2 regions of the Rhizobium laguerreae genome follow, and region 1 is predicted to be linked to the other one. Evidence: riboswitches for the same ligand, from Rfam matches in the RefSeq annotation. Region 1 holds a riboswitch; the other holds the start of a gene.

Region 1 (7,541 bases):
CGAAGATCGACTTGTCGAGTGGCCTGCGTCAGACGATCGACTATTTCGATGGCCTTCTCACCCGTCCGGCACGCGAGCTGGAGGCGGTCTGATGGCTGCGCCCCGGGTCCTGGTCACGGGCGGTGCCGGCTATATCGGCAGCCACACCGCCAAGCTCCTCCGCTCGGAGGGGATTGAGCCTGTCGTCTACGACAATCTCACGACCGGAAACCGTTCGTCCGTGCGCTGGGGGCCTTTCGTCGAAGGTGACGTCCTCGACACGTCGTGCCTGATCGAGGTCATCGAGAAATATGCTCCCGATGCCGTCATCCACTTTGCCGCCTCGGCCTACGTCGGCGAGTCCGTGGAAAACCCAGCGAAATATTACAATAATAATGTCTGCGGTGCATTGTCGCTTATCGATGCCTGCCGGCAGACGGGGCTTCAGAACGTCATCTTCTCCTCGAGCTGTGCCGTCTATGGCGTCCCTTCCGTGCTGCCGATCGACGAGACGTTGCCGAAGGCTCCCATCAATCCCTACGGCAAGACCAAGCTGATCTTCGAGCATATGCTCGCCGATTATGCGGCGGCCTACGGCCTGCGGTACGTTGCCCTGCGTTATTTCAATGCCTGTGGAGCCGATCCGGACGGCGAGCTTGGCGAATGGCACGTTCCGGAAACCCATCTCATTCCGCGGGCGCTGCTGGCCGCGGCCGGCCGGATTCCGCACCTGGAGATATTCGGCGATGATTACGATACCCCTGACGGCACCTGCATAAGGGACTATATTCATGTCGCAGATCTCGCGCGCGCCCATGTTCAGGCCTTCACCCATCTCGCCAAAGGCGGAGCAAACCTCGCTGTCAACCTCGGCACCGGGCGGGGGTTTTCCATCAGGGAAGTCCTGCGCGTGATTCAGGAAACGACCGGGTGCGAAGTCCCGGTCGTCATCCATCCACGCCGGCCGGGCGATCCGCCCAGCCTCTACGCCGACGCCAGCCTGGCCCGCGAGACGCTCTGCTTCCAGCCTCGATATTCCGACCTCGAAACCATCGTGCGGACGGCGGCTCCGTTCTTCGGACTGGAGGCGCGCGCGTGACCCAACCTGCGATCACCCAAGCGATGCATGCTCCGGAACCCTCCCACGAGCCGCTTCTTGTCCCGGTTCTGACCGGACATCGGCGGGCCGAATATCTGTTCTCGGCGGCCGTGTGGGTCTGCGCCTTCGCCTATTTCTGGATCTGGTGGCTGGAGCCGCGCCATCACGTCGATGCTTTCGGCACAATTACGGTGAGCCTCGTTCTTGCCTGGGTTACCGCTCTGCCGGCCTATTTCATCGTCGTCTTCTATCGGGCGGCAAGACCGAACGGTCCCTTGCGCCTGCCGGCGGGCAGTCGAGTGGCCATGGTCGTGACCAAGGCGCCGGCGGAACCCTTCTCGGTCGTCCGTGAAACCCTGCTGGCAATGCTTGCCCAGGAGGTGGAACACGACACCTGGCTTGCCGACGAAGACCCTTCCCCCGAGACTCTCGACTGGTGCTCCGGGCACGGGGTCTTCGTCTCGACCCGCAAGGGGCGATCCGATTATCATCGGACGTCGTGGCCCCGACGCACGCGGTGCAAGGAAGGCAACCTCGCCTTCTTCTACGACCACTACGGCTACAGCCGCTACGATTTCGTGGCGCAACTTGATGCAGATCATGTTCCCGCGCCCGACTATCTCTTCCACATGCTGCGTCCGTTCGCCGATCCAAAGGTCGGCTATGTCTCGGCCCCCAGCATTTGCGACAAGAACGCTTCCGAAAGCTGGTCGGCACGTGGAAGGCTCTATGCCGAGGCCAGCATGCATGGCTCGCTCCAAGCCGGTTACAATGGCGGCCTGGCGCCGATGTGCATAGGGTCGCATTACGCGGTACGTACCGTCGCCCTCAAACAGATCGGCGGCCTCGGTCCGGAGTTGGCTGAAGACCATTCGACGACATTGATGATGAATGCCGGCGGCTGGCGGGGTGTGCATGCGCTGGATGCCATCGCCCATGGTGACGGCCCCAGAACCTTCAGCGATCTCGTGACGCAGGAATTCCAGTGGTCGCGCAGCCTGGTCATGGTGCTGTTGCGGTACTCGCCGAGCCTCGTCGGCCGGCTGCCGCCCCGGCTCAAGTTTCAGTTCCTCTTTTCGCAACTCTGGTATCCGCTTTTTGCGTTCTTTATGTTGCTCATGTTTACGTTGCCGATCATCGCACTCGTGCGCGGCCAGAACTTCGTGACGGTGAGCTACCCCGATTTCCTGGCGCATTTCGCACCGCTTTCTATCGCTCTCGTGGTGATGGCTTATCGCTGGCGCGCCAGCAGCTCGTTCCGCCCCTACGACGCCAAGATCCTGAGCTGGGAATGCATGCTCTTTCTCTTCGCGCGCTGGCCCTGGGCGCTCGCCGGCACGCTGGCTGCGGTGCACGATTTTGTGACAGGCTCCTTCGTCGATTTCCGCGTCACGCCGAAAGGCCGGTCCGAAGTCGATCTGCTGCCGGTGCGTGTCCTGGCGCCCTACGCTTTGCTGGCGCTCATGGCGGTATCGCCTGCCCTGGCAATCGGCGATGCCGGGGCCTCCAAGGGTGGTTACTTCTTTACCATCCTGAACGCGGCAATCTACTGCGCGCTGCTGTTGGTCATCGTCGGGCGTCATTCGAAGGAAAATACGGTTGCGGCGGCCCCGCGTTTCTACCGTCCGGCGATGGCGACCGTGCTTCTTGCGCTCGTCGCGTTGCCGGGGGCTGCCACCATCATGCGCGGAAAGGATGCGACCGAGGCACTCGCCTGGGGCAGCGGCCGCTTTCAGCTGTTCGAAGAGCGCTACGCCGCCTCCGGTGCAGGCCGGGGCGGGACCGCCCTGCGCACGATCTTCTTCAAACCACGATGGATTTCCGATCCGGAGGAGATCCAACTGAGAACGGATGCCGCTCACCCGGATGTGCGGCCGAGCGTGGAGGAACTACACAATGCATAGCCCATCCAAAATAGCCCTGTTGTCGTTAGCCGGCCTGTTGCTGTCGGGAGTCGCGGTCCTGCCGACCGCTCTGGGCAGTTCTGCCGAAGGGCAGCCGCTAGCAATGACGACATCGTCCATTGCGCCGCCGACCAAAATGCCGGTCGTCACGAAGGAGTCGATCACGTTCGGCGCCTATGATCCGCACGGAGATTTAGGCGCCTCACCCGATTCGAAGATCGAACACCTTTTCCTGCCCTGGGAAGATGTCGATCTGGGCACGCTCGCCCTCGCCGACGATTATGCGCAAGCGCGTGGCCGCACCCTGCTGATCTCGGTCGAGCCCTGGACCTGGTCGACCGGTTCGCGCCAAACCTCGCAGGAACTGCTGCACAGCATCCTGGACGGTTCGCGCGATGCGAACATGGCCGCCGTCTGCTCGACTGCTGCCAAGCTGAAAAGTCCGGTCATCATTCGCTGGGGTCAGGAAATGGACGAAACCGACAGCCAGTTCTCCTGGTCGCATTGGCAGGGCGACGATTATGCCAAGGCCTATCGCCGGATGGTGGAGGTCTGCAAGGTCCACCTGAAGACGGCCAAATACATGTGGTCACCGAAGGGCAATGAGGGGCTTCAAGCCTTTTATCCCGGCAACGATGTCGTCGATCTTATCGGGCTCTCGGTCTTTGGCCTGGAGCAATACGACAGGGACAAGACTGGCCGTGACCAGACGTTTGCCGAGCACCTTGCGCCCGGATACGCCCGTGTCGCCGGTTACGGCAAGCCCATCATGGTTGCCGAACTCGGATACGAAGGCGGCGATTCCTTCGTGCGAAACTGGGCTGAAAGCGTAACGAAACGCTATCCCCAGTTCCCGGCGCTCAGCGCCGTTATCTACTTCAACGACCGTGAAGTCTATCCGTGGCCGGACGGCTATGGCCGCCCCGACTGGCGGATCGTCCGCGAAAGCATCAATTGAACAAGAAGGAACCTGAACATGTCCATGCTTCAAAAAATGTTCCTGGCCGTGGTCCTGACCGGCGGTATCGCCACGGCCGCGTCCGCTGCCGAAACCAATGAGCCTGCGGGGATCGAGACCGCAAAGCCGATGAGCAGCGCGGAAATCTATCGGCTTTACAACCAGAATTCCTGGATGTGGAAAGCCGGCGCCGGCTACTTCTCCGCAAAGGCGCGTCGCTTTACCGCCTGGTCGCGGGAAAATGGCTCGCCGTCCTTCGGCATGGGCCGCTGGTTCATCACGGAGTCGGGTAAACTCTGCTTCAACGCCGACTGGCACGCCAAGACCGGAACGGCGACGGCAATCACCTGCTTCAGCCACCGCAAGAAGGGCGGCCTGATCTATCAGAAACGCGAACCGGACGGTCAATGGTACCTTTTCAAGAGCGCACCGGCACAAGCCACCGACGAATTCGCAAAGCTTCGCCGCGGCGACTACGTGAGGTCTCAATTGGGGGGAATTGAGATGAGCGTCAGTAAGACCAGATAAAGGCGAAGCTAGGGGTTGCGCGCGGCCGAGGCGCCATCTGTGTCCTTTAGGAGCCGATGCCTGCGCGCAACCCTTTTCATAAAAGATCACGAAGCGCCTTCAAAAGGCGGCGAACGGACGGCCGGGGCAGCTGGAGCGGGTGAAGGGAATCGAACCCTCGTATTCAGCTTGGGAAGCTGCTGCTCTACCATTGAGCTACACCCGCGATGAAGCGAGATTTCCAACAGATGGGGGCCGCTGTCAAGTCGCGGCGGTCGGGAAGGCTCAGATGCGGAAGTGCTTCGAGAGTTTGAGGCCCTGGGCCTGGTAGTTCGAGCCGAGACCGGAGCCGTAGAGGCTGGCGGGCTTTTCCTGCATATGTTCGTAGACGAGGCGGCCGACGATCTGGCCGTCTTCGAGGATGAAGGGCACCTCGTGGCTGCGCACTTCGAGCACGGCGCGGCTGCCGCGCCCGCCGGCCGGCGCATGGCCGAAGCCTGGATCGAAGAAGCCGGCATAATGGACGCGGAATTCGCCGACCAGCGGATCGAACGGGGTCATCTCGGCTGCATAATCCGGCGGCACGTGCACCGCCTCGCGCGAGACGAGGATATAGAATTCATCGGGATCGAGGATCAGCTCGTTGCGGCCGCGGCTGTGGAGCGGTTCCCAGAAATCGAAGAGGTCGTGCTCGGCCTTCTTGTCGACGTCGACGACGGCGGTGTGATGTTTGCCGCGATAGCCGATCAGGCCGTCCTTGTCTCCGGCGAGGTCGATCGACAGCGCGATGCCGCCGCCAGAAATGTTGGGCAGCTTGCTGGCAACCAGCGTTTCGCTTTCATGTAGCTTCAACAGTTCCGGCTCGCCGAGCAGGGAATGGCCGACGCGGAAACGGATCTGCGACAGGCGCGAGCCGCGGCGCACGACGATCGGGAAGGTGCGCGGACTGATTTCGAGATAGAGCGGGCCGGAATAGCCTGATGGGATCTTGTCGAATTCCTGGGCGTAATCGGTGATAACGCGGGTGAAGATATCGAGGCGCCCGGTCGAGCTCTTCGGATTGGCCGAGGCTGACATGTCGGCCGGCAGCGCCAGGCTCTCCATCAGCGGCACGATATAGACGCAGCCGGTTTCGAGCACCGCCCCCTCGGTAAGGTCGATCACATGCAGGCTCAGCCGGTCGAGCTTGTCGGACACCAGATGCGAGGGGCCGGGCATGAAGCTGGCACGCACGCGAAAAGCCTTGCCACCCAATCGCAGGTCCAGGCTTGCCGGCTGGATCTGGTCGCGGTCCAGCTCCCGCTCGGAGATCAGACGCCCCGTTTCGAACAGCGCGGAGATCGCGCGATCCGCCAGAATTCCCGTTTCGCGAGCCATCATGCCTCATCCATCATTTGCCGCCGACAAAACCAAACTCGGGGAATTGACGCAAGCAGCTAACAGCAGTATTGCAGAATTATCCCGTGGTGATTTGGCCGGTCGGCTTGCAGCCACGTTAAACAAGTGGCTAAAAAGACCGGGTTGAAACCGGTCTGCTTTTGCGACCGGTTTTTTTGTTATGTGAAGGTGATGGCATGAGCAAGACCTGGCGCCCGGCAACCCAACTCGTCCACGGTGGCACGCTGCGTTCGCAATATGGCGAGACGTCCGAGGCAATCTATCTCACCCAAGGCTTCGTCTACGAGACGTCGGAGGCGGCCGAAGCCCGCTTCAAGGGCGAGACGGAGGGCTTCATCTATGCCCGCTACGGCAGCCCCACCAACGACATGTTCGAAAAGCGCATGTGCATGCTCGAAGGCGCTGAAGACGCCCGCGCCACCGCTTCCGGCATGGCCGCCGTCACCGCGGCGATCCTCTGCCAGCTGAAATCAGGCGATCATATCGTCGCCGCGCGCGCCCTGTTCGGCTCCTGCCGCTGGGTCGTCGAGACGCTGGCGCCGAAATACGGCATCGACTGCACGCTGATCGACGGCCGGGATCTGGCCAACTGGGAAAAGGCGATCACGCCGAAGACCAAGGTGTTCTTCCTGGAAAGCCCGACCAACCCGACGCTCGAAGTGATCGATATTGCAGGCGTCGCCAAACTGGCCAACCAGATCGGCGCCAAGGTCGTCGTCGACAATGTCTTCGCCACGCCACTCTTCCAGAAGCCGCTGGAGCTCGGCGCCCATATCGTCGTCTATTCCGCCACCAAGCATATTGACGGCCAGGGCCGCTGCCTCGGCGGCGTCGTGCTTTCCGACAAGGAATGGATCGACGAGAACCTGCACGATTATTTCCGTCATACCGGCCCGGCCATGTCGCCGTTCAACGCCTGGACTTTGCTGAAGGGCATTGAGACGCTGCCGCTGCGCGTGCGCCAGCAGACCGAGAATGCCGCAAAGATCGCAGATTTCCTGGCCGAGCAAGGCAAGGTCGCCAAGGTGATCTATCCCGGTCGCAAGGACCATCCGCAGGCCGATATCATCGCCAAGCAGATGACCGGCGGCTCGACCCTGGTCTGCTTCGAGCTGAAGGGCGGCAAGGATGCGGCCTTTGCGCTGCAGAACGCGCTTGAGATCATCAAGATCTCCAACAATCTCGGCGACAGCAAGAGCCTGATCACCCATCCGGCAACGACGACGCACAAGAACCTGACGGAAGAGGCACGCACCGAACTCGGCATCTCGCCTGGTACGGTCCGCCTTTCGGCCGGCATCGAGGATACCGACGACCTGATCGAGGATTTCGCGAAGGCGCTTGCCAAGGTATCGGCCTGATTTAGGAATAAAGGCGGCCGGACCCCACCCGGGTTCGGCCGGATCTCACCAAGGTGAGGCCGTGCCGGACCTCACTGGGTGAGGCCGGGGGAACAAGTTCGCTCGCCGCGGCGTTCCGAAACGGAATTAACACTGACAATTAGGCTTAACGATCGAAAACCCCTCGGATCACAGCCATTTCAGCGATGATAATTGTTCCGTTTCTTGACGGACAGGGCCTCTTATAAGATACGGGTAACATATCTTGACTAAGGTGCAAGGCATGTATCGCGCCCTCACAAGAGAGATCGAAGTAGTCGTCGAGCCGTTCTATCTGGAGGAGCAATCCGATCCGG
Region 2 (7,541 bases), on a different contig from region 1:
AGGCAGACGCCGTCGTTCGCCGGCCCTTCCCCTCGACCCCTCGTTTGCGCTAAGGGCAATGCCCATGAGCCAATCCACCTTCACCATTCTCCTTGGCGGCGAACTCAGCCTGACGGAGCGCCTGCGCGATGCCATCGAAGACAGCCGCTTCATCGCGGCCGATGGCGGCATGCGGCATGCGGCAGCACTCGGTATTACGCCGGAGCTCTGGGTCGGTGATTTCGATTCGACACCTGATGATCTCGCGGGTGCGTTTCCCGATGTGCCGAAACAGCCCTATCCGGCCGCGAAGGCGGCGACGGACGGTGAAATCGCCGTGGCGGAGGCAATCGCGCGGGGCGCGCGGCGGCTCATCCTCGCCGGTGCGCTCGGCGGTGAACGTTCCGACCACGCGCTTCAGCATCTGCTGTCGGCCGTCAGCCTGGCGGAAGAGGGTTTCGACCTGCTGCTGACCTCGGGCAAGGAAGAGGCCGTGCCGCTGGTGGCCGGTACGATCGAACTGGACCTTCCCAAAGGCAGCCTGTTTTCCGTGCCCGGATTCAGCGAGCTGAGAGGGCTTACCATCGAGAATGCGCGTTATCCGCTGGCAGATTTCCATCTGCCTTTCGGCTCGTCGCGCACCATTTCCAATGTTGCGGAAGGCAAGGTTCGCTTTTCGCTCCGCAGCGGCCGGACAATTGTGCTCGCCCGGCCCTATGATCTTTCCGGAGTCTGATTTTTGGCCCCTCCCATTCTGAAACTCGACGATATCTTCCTGAGCTTTGGCGGTGCACCGCTTCTGGCGGGTGCTGGCCTGCAGATCGAGCCCGGTGACAAAATCTGTCTCGTCGGGCGCAACGGCTCGGGAAAATCGACGCTGCTGAAGATTGCCGCCGGCCTGGTCGAGGCGCAGTCCGGCGAAGTCTTCCGCCATCCGTCCTCGACGGTGCGTTATCTCGAACAGGCGCCGGATTTTGCCGACTTCAACACGGTGCAGGCCTATGCCGAGGCCGGCCTCGGGCCGGGCGATGACCCCTATCGTGTCACCTATCTGCTGTCGCATCTCGGGCTGAGCGGCGATGAGGACCCCAAGATGCTGTCCGGTGGCGAATCGCGGCGCGCAGCCCTTGCCCGGGTTATGGCACCGGAGCCGGACATTCTTCTGCTCGACGAACCGACCAACCATCTCGACCTGCCGACGATCGAATGGCTGGAAGGCGAGCTGCAAAAGACACGCAGCGCCTTGGTGCTGATCTCGCACGACCGGCGTTTCCTCGAAAAGGTCTCGACGGCAACCGTCTGGCTCGACCGCGGCACTTCGCGCCGGCTGGACAGAGGCTTTGCGCATTTCGAAGCCTGGCGCGACCAGGTGCTGGAGGCCGAGGAGCTGGAGCAGCACAAGCTCGGCAAGTCGATCGAGCGCGAGGAGCACTGGCTGCGCTATGGCGTCACGGCGCGGCGTAAGCGCAACATGCGCCGTCTCGGCGAGCTGCAGACGATGCGTTCGAACTATCGCGGCCACAAGGGACCGCAGGGCACGGTGCAGGCGACGGTTTCGGATGCGCAGGAATCCGGCAAGCTGGTGATCGAGGCCGACAAGATCACCAAGAGCTTCGGCGAGCGGGCAATCGTCACGCCGTTTTCGATCCGCGTGCACCGCGGCGACTGCATTGGTCTGGTCGGGCCGAACGGCGCCGGCAAGACGACGCTGCTGAAGATGCTGACCGGACAGCTTTCACCCGATAGCGGCATCGTCAAGCTCGGCACCAATCTGGAGATTGCGACACTCGACCAGAAACGCGAAGATCTCGATCCCGAGGATACGCTTGCCAACTATCTGACGGATGGGCGCGGCGAAAACCTGCTCGTCAACGGCGAGCAGCGCCATGTCACCGGCTATATGAAGGAATTTCTGTTTCAGCCGGAACAGGCGCGTACGCCGATCAGAAACCTTTCCGGCGGCGAACGCGCCCGGCTGATGCTGGCGCGTATCCTTTCGCGCCCGACGAACCTCTTGATCCTCGACGAGCCGACCAACGATCTCGATATCGAAACGCTCGATCTCCTGCAGGAGATTGTCGCCGGCTTTCCCGGCACCGTCATCCTTGTCAGCCACGACCGCGATTTCCTCGACCGCACCGTGACCTCGACGATCGCACCCGCCGTGCCGGATGCGCCTGATGGTCGCTGGATCGAATATGCCGGCGGCTACTCGGACATGCTTGTACAGCGCAAGGGCGCGCTTGAGGAGCGCAAGAGGGCCGAGAAGGCGACGGAGAAGCCGAAGACGCAGCAAGCAACAGCTTCAGGCAGCTCAAAGGTCAAGCTCTCCTTCAAGCAGAAATTCGCACTGGAAAACCTGCCAAAGGAAATGGCGAAGGCCGAAGCCGAAATCGCCAAGCGCGAGCAGGTGATGGCAGATCCCAATCTTTTCACGCGCGATCCTGCAGCCTTCAACCGGCTTGCCGGCGAGATGGAAAAACTGCGTGCCAGCCTGACTGACATGGAAGAGGAGTGGCTGGAGCTCGAAATGCTGCGGGAAGAGCTGGAAGGCTGAGATTTTCTCGAGCTGGAGGCTCACTTTTCCTTGATTCGTCAGTGTGTCGTCCTGCGGCATAAGGTGCCGTCCGGCAGCCGGGGATATTGCCGATTGCAATGGCGACAAGGAAAAGTCATATGTCTCGCAAGCCTCATTCCCGTTTTCTCACAGCACTTACTGCCGGCAGCCTCGTGGCGCTTGCCCTGTCGCAAACCGCACAGGCGCAAGACGCCCAGCGCATTCGTGTTCGCGGCGCAATCGAAACACTCAGCGGCGATACGCTCGTCGTCAAGACGCGCGAGGGCAACGATGCGACGGTCGCACTGAAAGCCGGCTGGAAGGTCGGCGGCATCAAAAAAGCTTCCATCGAGGATATCAAACCCGGCGATTTCGTCGGCGTCGCTTCGCTTCCGAAGGGCACGGGCCCGGACGGGGCGATCGAGGTGCTGATCTTTCCGGCGTCGATGAAGGGAACCGGTGAGGGCAACCGTCCCTGGGATGCGCAGCCGAACAGCCAGATGACCAACGCGACTGTCAGCAACACCGTCAAATCTGTCGACGGCCACACGATCACGCTGACCTATCAGGGCAAGGAAAAGACCATCTCGATTGCCGATGGCACGCCGATCGTGACGTTGGCGCCTGCGACCAAGGATGATCTGAAGCCCGGTGCCGGTGTCGTCATCACCGGCGAGACGGCGGCGGATGGCAGCATCTCGGCCAGCCAGATCGCCGTCGGTCTCAACGGCGTCATACCGCCGATGTGACGGATGCGCGGCATCAAAGCGCCGGCGCGGGCATGGCGGCAGCGCCGGCACTGGCGCCGGTCTGGACGACAGATGGCTGTTCCTCGGATTTTGACGGCAGCGCCTGCAGATGCAGCACGCGCGGCTTCAGCACCTCGAGATAGGCCTCGGAGCGGCCGATATAGATCATGCCGCTTTCGGGCATCGAGGTGAGCAGTTTGGCCATTGTTTCCTGAAATTCCGGCTCCATGCCTTCCAGCACTTCGTCGAAGATGATCCAGCGCGGGCGCACGAGAAGCAGCCGGGCAAATCCGATCGCTTTCTGCTGGTCGCTGTCGAGCAGCTTGTCCCAGCGGGCGCGGGTTTCGAGCCTTGCGATCAGCGAATGGAGACCAACCTTGTCGAGGGCCGCCTCGACGTCGGCTTTCTCGTAGGCTTCGGGACGTTCGGGGAAGGCCAGCGCCTCGCGCAGCGTGCCGCCGGGAACATAGGCAACCTGCGGAACGAAGAGCATGTCGTCGATCGGCGGCAGGCCTATCGTGCCGCTGCCGCAGGGCCAGAGGCCGGCCATCGCCTGGAAGAGCAGCTTGCGATTGACGCTGTGATCGCCGTTGATCATGATTTTTTCGCCGGCCTTGATCACGACATCGGTTTCACGCAGGCGGAAACCGCCGCATTCCTCGATGTCTTCGCCGATCTTGGCGACGATCACCACGTCCTTCAGCGTCAGCGTGTCGGGCGCGGCGTTTTCATAGGCGATGCTGTCCTTCAGGTCGAAGTCCTCTTCCATCTCGACCAGCGCCTGGCGGAAATCGGTGACGCGCATCAGCGTGGCGCGCCATTCGGCGATCGGGCCGAAATTGGACACATACCAGCGCAGCGCCGTGTTGACCTGGTTGAAGGCACCGACGGACATCATCAATTGGCCGAGGGTGAGACCGCCGGAGAAATAGGCGGGGGCGGCAACGATGATCGGAATGACGATCACCAGCCAGCCATAGCCGGCCGAGACCCAGGTGAGATTGGTATTGGCCATGGCAAGCCGCTTGACGACTGTCAGGACCGAGCTGATATCGGTGTTGATGCGCCGACGCTCGTTCTCCTCGCCGCGGGCGACGGTGATTGCCGGCATGTTTTCGTTGGCGTGCATCAGCGTGAAGCGAAGCTCGGCCTCTTTCGAAAAACGATCGGCATTGAGCTTCACCAGCTTGCGGCCGACGACCTGGCTCAGCACCGAGGCGGAAGCGGCATAGAAAATCGCCGCCCAGACCATGTAGCCTGGAATGGAGAAGCTATGGCCGCTGATGCGGAAGATGAAGCCGCTGGAAAGCTCCCAGAGCACGCCGATGAAGCTCACCAGGAGAATGGTCGACTGCAGCAGGCCGAGAACCAGCCCTGTCGTGCTTTCGGCGAGATTGCGGGAATCCTCGTGCAGACGCTGGTCCGGATTGACGCCGATCAGGCCGCTGGAGGCGAGCCGCAGCGCCCGCTTGCGCTTCAGCCACTGATCGACCAGATCGCGCGACAAGCCTTCGCGCATATAGAGCGCGGTCATCTGGTTCAGCCAGGCCTGCAGCACGTTGAGCAGCAGCAGCGTGCCGGCGATCATCGCGAAGATTTCGAGTTGGTGGAAGAATTCGCCGAGGTCGCGGCGCTCCAGCGAGTCGTAGAAAGGAGCATTCCACTCGTTCAGGATGACCTGGCCGTAGGATGTCGCCAGGATGACGAGGATCAGCACGGTCGCCAGAAACAGCACCTTGCCACGCACTTCCGAATTCCAGAATGCTGAGAACATGACGCCGAGGCGATATGTCAGGCTTAAATCATACCCTACCCTATCCTGCCTCCGGATGCCCGGCCTCCTCTCGATTTTATCTGCCATTACGCTTTTCCAAATCGCCCATGCCCCTATAAATAACATGGTGGCGTTACCGGTCTATCAACAGATTCTATCAGTCATTAAAGTGTGATGATGCTTGCATGAGTCTCCCCTGCATGCATTCGCCAGTTGATTCGCAATCAGACTGGGTCTAATTAAGGCCTCCGTGGTGATTTGGCCGGCCGGCTTGCAGCCACGTTAAAAAAGTCGCTAAAGGGCCGCGTGCGGACCGGTAGCGATTTTTGTCGCCGCCGGTTTTTGTTTTTGATCGAGTGACCGCAATGCCCATCAAGATCCCCGATACGCTGCCCGCCTTCGAAACCCTGGTTCAGGAGGGTGTGCGGGTGATGACCGAGACGTTGGCGATCCGTCAGGATATCCGACCGTTGCAGATCGGGCTGCTGAACCTCATGCCGAACAAGATCAAGACCGAACTGCAGATGGCCCGTCTCGTCGGCGCCTCGCCGCTGCAGGTGGAACTGTCGCTTATCCGCATCGGCGGCCACAAGGCGAAGAATACGTCCGAGGATCATCTGCTTGCCTTCTACCAGACTTGGGAAGAGGTAAAGCACCGCAAGTTCGACGGCTTCATCATCACCGGGGCGCCGATCGAGCTTTTGCCCTATGAGGACGTCACCTATTGGCCGGAGATGCAGGAGATTCTCGACTGGACGGAAACAAATGTCCATTCGACGATGAACGTCTGCTGGGGCGCGATGGCGGCGGTCTATCATTTTCACGGCGTTCCGAAATACGAGCTGAAGGAGAAGGCCTTCGGCGTCTACCGTCACCGGAACCTCAAGCCGTCCTCCATCTATCTCAACGGCTTTTCCGACAATTTCGAGGTGCCGGTGTCGCGCTGGACCGAAGTGCGTCGCGCTGATATCGAAAAATCCGAAAGCCTGGAGATCCTGATGGAGTCCAGCGAAATGGGCGTCTGCCTCGTGCACGAGAAGAGAGGCCGGCGGCTCTACATGTTCAACCATGTCGAATATGATTCCACCTCGCTTTCCGACGAGTATTTCCGCGACGTCAATGCCGGTGTGCCGATCAAGATGCCGCACAATTACTTCCCGCATAACGATCCGGCGCTTGCGCCGCAGAACCGCTGGCGCAGCCATGCGCATCTCTTGTTCGGCAACTGGATCAACGAAATTTACCAGACGACGCCCTTTGATGTGGAAGAGATCGGCACCGATCTCTGACCGTTGCCGAATCACGCCTGGAGGCGAGGCCGCCGCACCACTGCTGCGGCTTTTCTTTCTGATCCGCCGGTTGCGGATTGAAGCAAATCCGGGCAGGTTCCTGTCCTGAAGCCTACCACACCGCGCGTCTTCGTCGGACGTGCAATGCACACATTGAATCGCTGCAAATTCCTCAAATCGATTCCGAATTGAGGAATTTGCAGAAGAGATAGAATGGACGGTCGATCATGTCGGATAAGTTGGAGCGGGACGTTTTCGGGCAGACGCAGGCGGGCGAGACCGTCTATCGCGTCGAGATCAAGGGCGGCGGGCTGACGGCCAAGATCATCAGCTGGGGCGCGGTCATCCAGGATCTGCGTCTCGAGGGACATGATGCGCCGCTGCAGCTCGGCTTCGACGATTTCGACAACTATCTTCTTTATTCGTCCTATTTCGGCGCGACGCCCGGCCGCTGCGCCAACCGCGTCGGCGGCGGCAGGTTCACGCTTGACGGCAAGGACTATCAGCTCGAGCCGAATGAAAACGGCGTCACGCATCTGCATGGCGGCAGCGACAATATCGCCAAACGCAATTGGACGATCGTCGAGCATGACGTCGACCGCGTGGTGCTGAAGATCGTCGATCCCGATGGCCGCGCCGGCTATCCCGGCAATTGCACCATCCAGGCGACTTTTTGGGTGCATGGCAATGGTGAACTGTCGATCACCTACGAATCGACCAGCGACCAGCCGACGCTCGCCAATGTCTGCCAGCACGCCTATTTCAATCTCGACGGCCGCGAAGACGCGCTTGGCCATGACATCATGATCGCCGCCGATCACTATCTGCCGACCGACGAGAGACAGGTGCCGACCGGTGAGATCCGTCCCGTCGAGGGCACGGAATTCGATTTCCGCGAGATGGCGCCGATGAAGCGTTTCGTCGGCAGCGAACAAGTGTACTACGACCATAATTTCTGCCTGTCGGGCGAGCGTACCGCCAAGCGGAGCGTCGCGCTTGCCCGCAGCCTGTATTCCGGTGTGTCGCTGGAAGTGCGCAGCACGGAGCCAGGTGTGCAGTTCTATGCCGGCTTCAAGCTCGATGTCGCGGCTCCCGGCATCGGCGGGCGCAAATACGGCCCATTCGCCGGCTTCTGCCTGGAGACGCAGATCTGGCCGGATGCCATCAATCACCAAGGTTTTCCGAATGCGGTC

What was found. A riboswitch is a leader RNA that binds a small molecule or an ion and turns the genes downstream of it on or off. The one in region 1 is predicted to bind S-adenosylmethionine.
Region 2: linked by a shared signal. The riboswitch ahead of metA (homoserine O-acetyltransferase MetA) and the one ahead of HFO71_RS07530 (O-succinylhomoserine sulfhydrylase) in region 1 are both predicted to bind S-adenosylmethionine.

What each region holds. Positions count from the first base shown of each region.
Region 1 is NZ_JAAXQT010000002.1:130,521-138,061, reverse strand. It holds gene HFO71_RS07565 (UDP-glucuronic acid decarboxylase family protein) at 1-92, shown strand, start outside; gene galE (UDP-glucose 4-epimerase GalE) at 92-1,078, shown strand; gene HFO71_RS07555 (glycosyltransferase family 2 protein) at 1,075-2,982, shown strand; gene HFO71_RS07550 (glycoside hydrolase family 26 protein) at 3,002-3,940, shown strand; gene HFO71_RS07545 (DUF995 domain-containing protein) at 3,959-4,468, shown strand; tRNA gene HFO71_RS07540 (tRNA-Gly) at 4,600-4,673, opposite strand; gene HFO71_RS07535 (2'-deoxycytidine 5'-triphosphate deaminase) at 4,733-5,827, opposite strand; SAM riboswitch at 5,901-5,979, shown strand; gene HFO71_RS07530 (O-succinylhomoserine sulfhydrylase) at 6,022-7,206, shown strand; gene apaG (Co2+/Mg2+ efflux protein ApaG) at 7,469-7,541, shown strand, end outside.
Region 2 is NZ_JAAXQT010000004.1:199,466-207,006, forward strand. It holds gene HFO71_RS14950 (MarR family winged helix-turn-helix transcriptional regulator) at 1-1, shown strand, start outside; gene HFO71_RS14955 (thiamine diphosphokinase) at 59-715, shown strand; gene HFO71_RS14960 (ABC-F family ATP-binding cassette domain-containing protein) at 719-2,536, shown strand; gene HFO71_RS14965 (hypothetical protein) at 2,656-3,285, shown strand; gene HFO71_RS14970 (ABC transporter ATP-binding protein/permease) at 3,299-5,185, opposite strand; SAM riboswitch at 5,300-5,377, shown strand; gene metA (homoserine O-acetyltransferase MetA) at 5,425-6,348, shown strand; gene HFO71_RS14980 (aldose epimerase family protein) at 6,576-7,541, shown strand, end outside.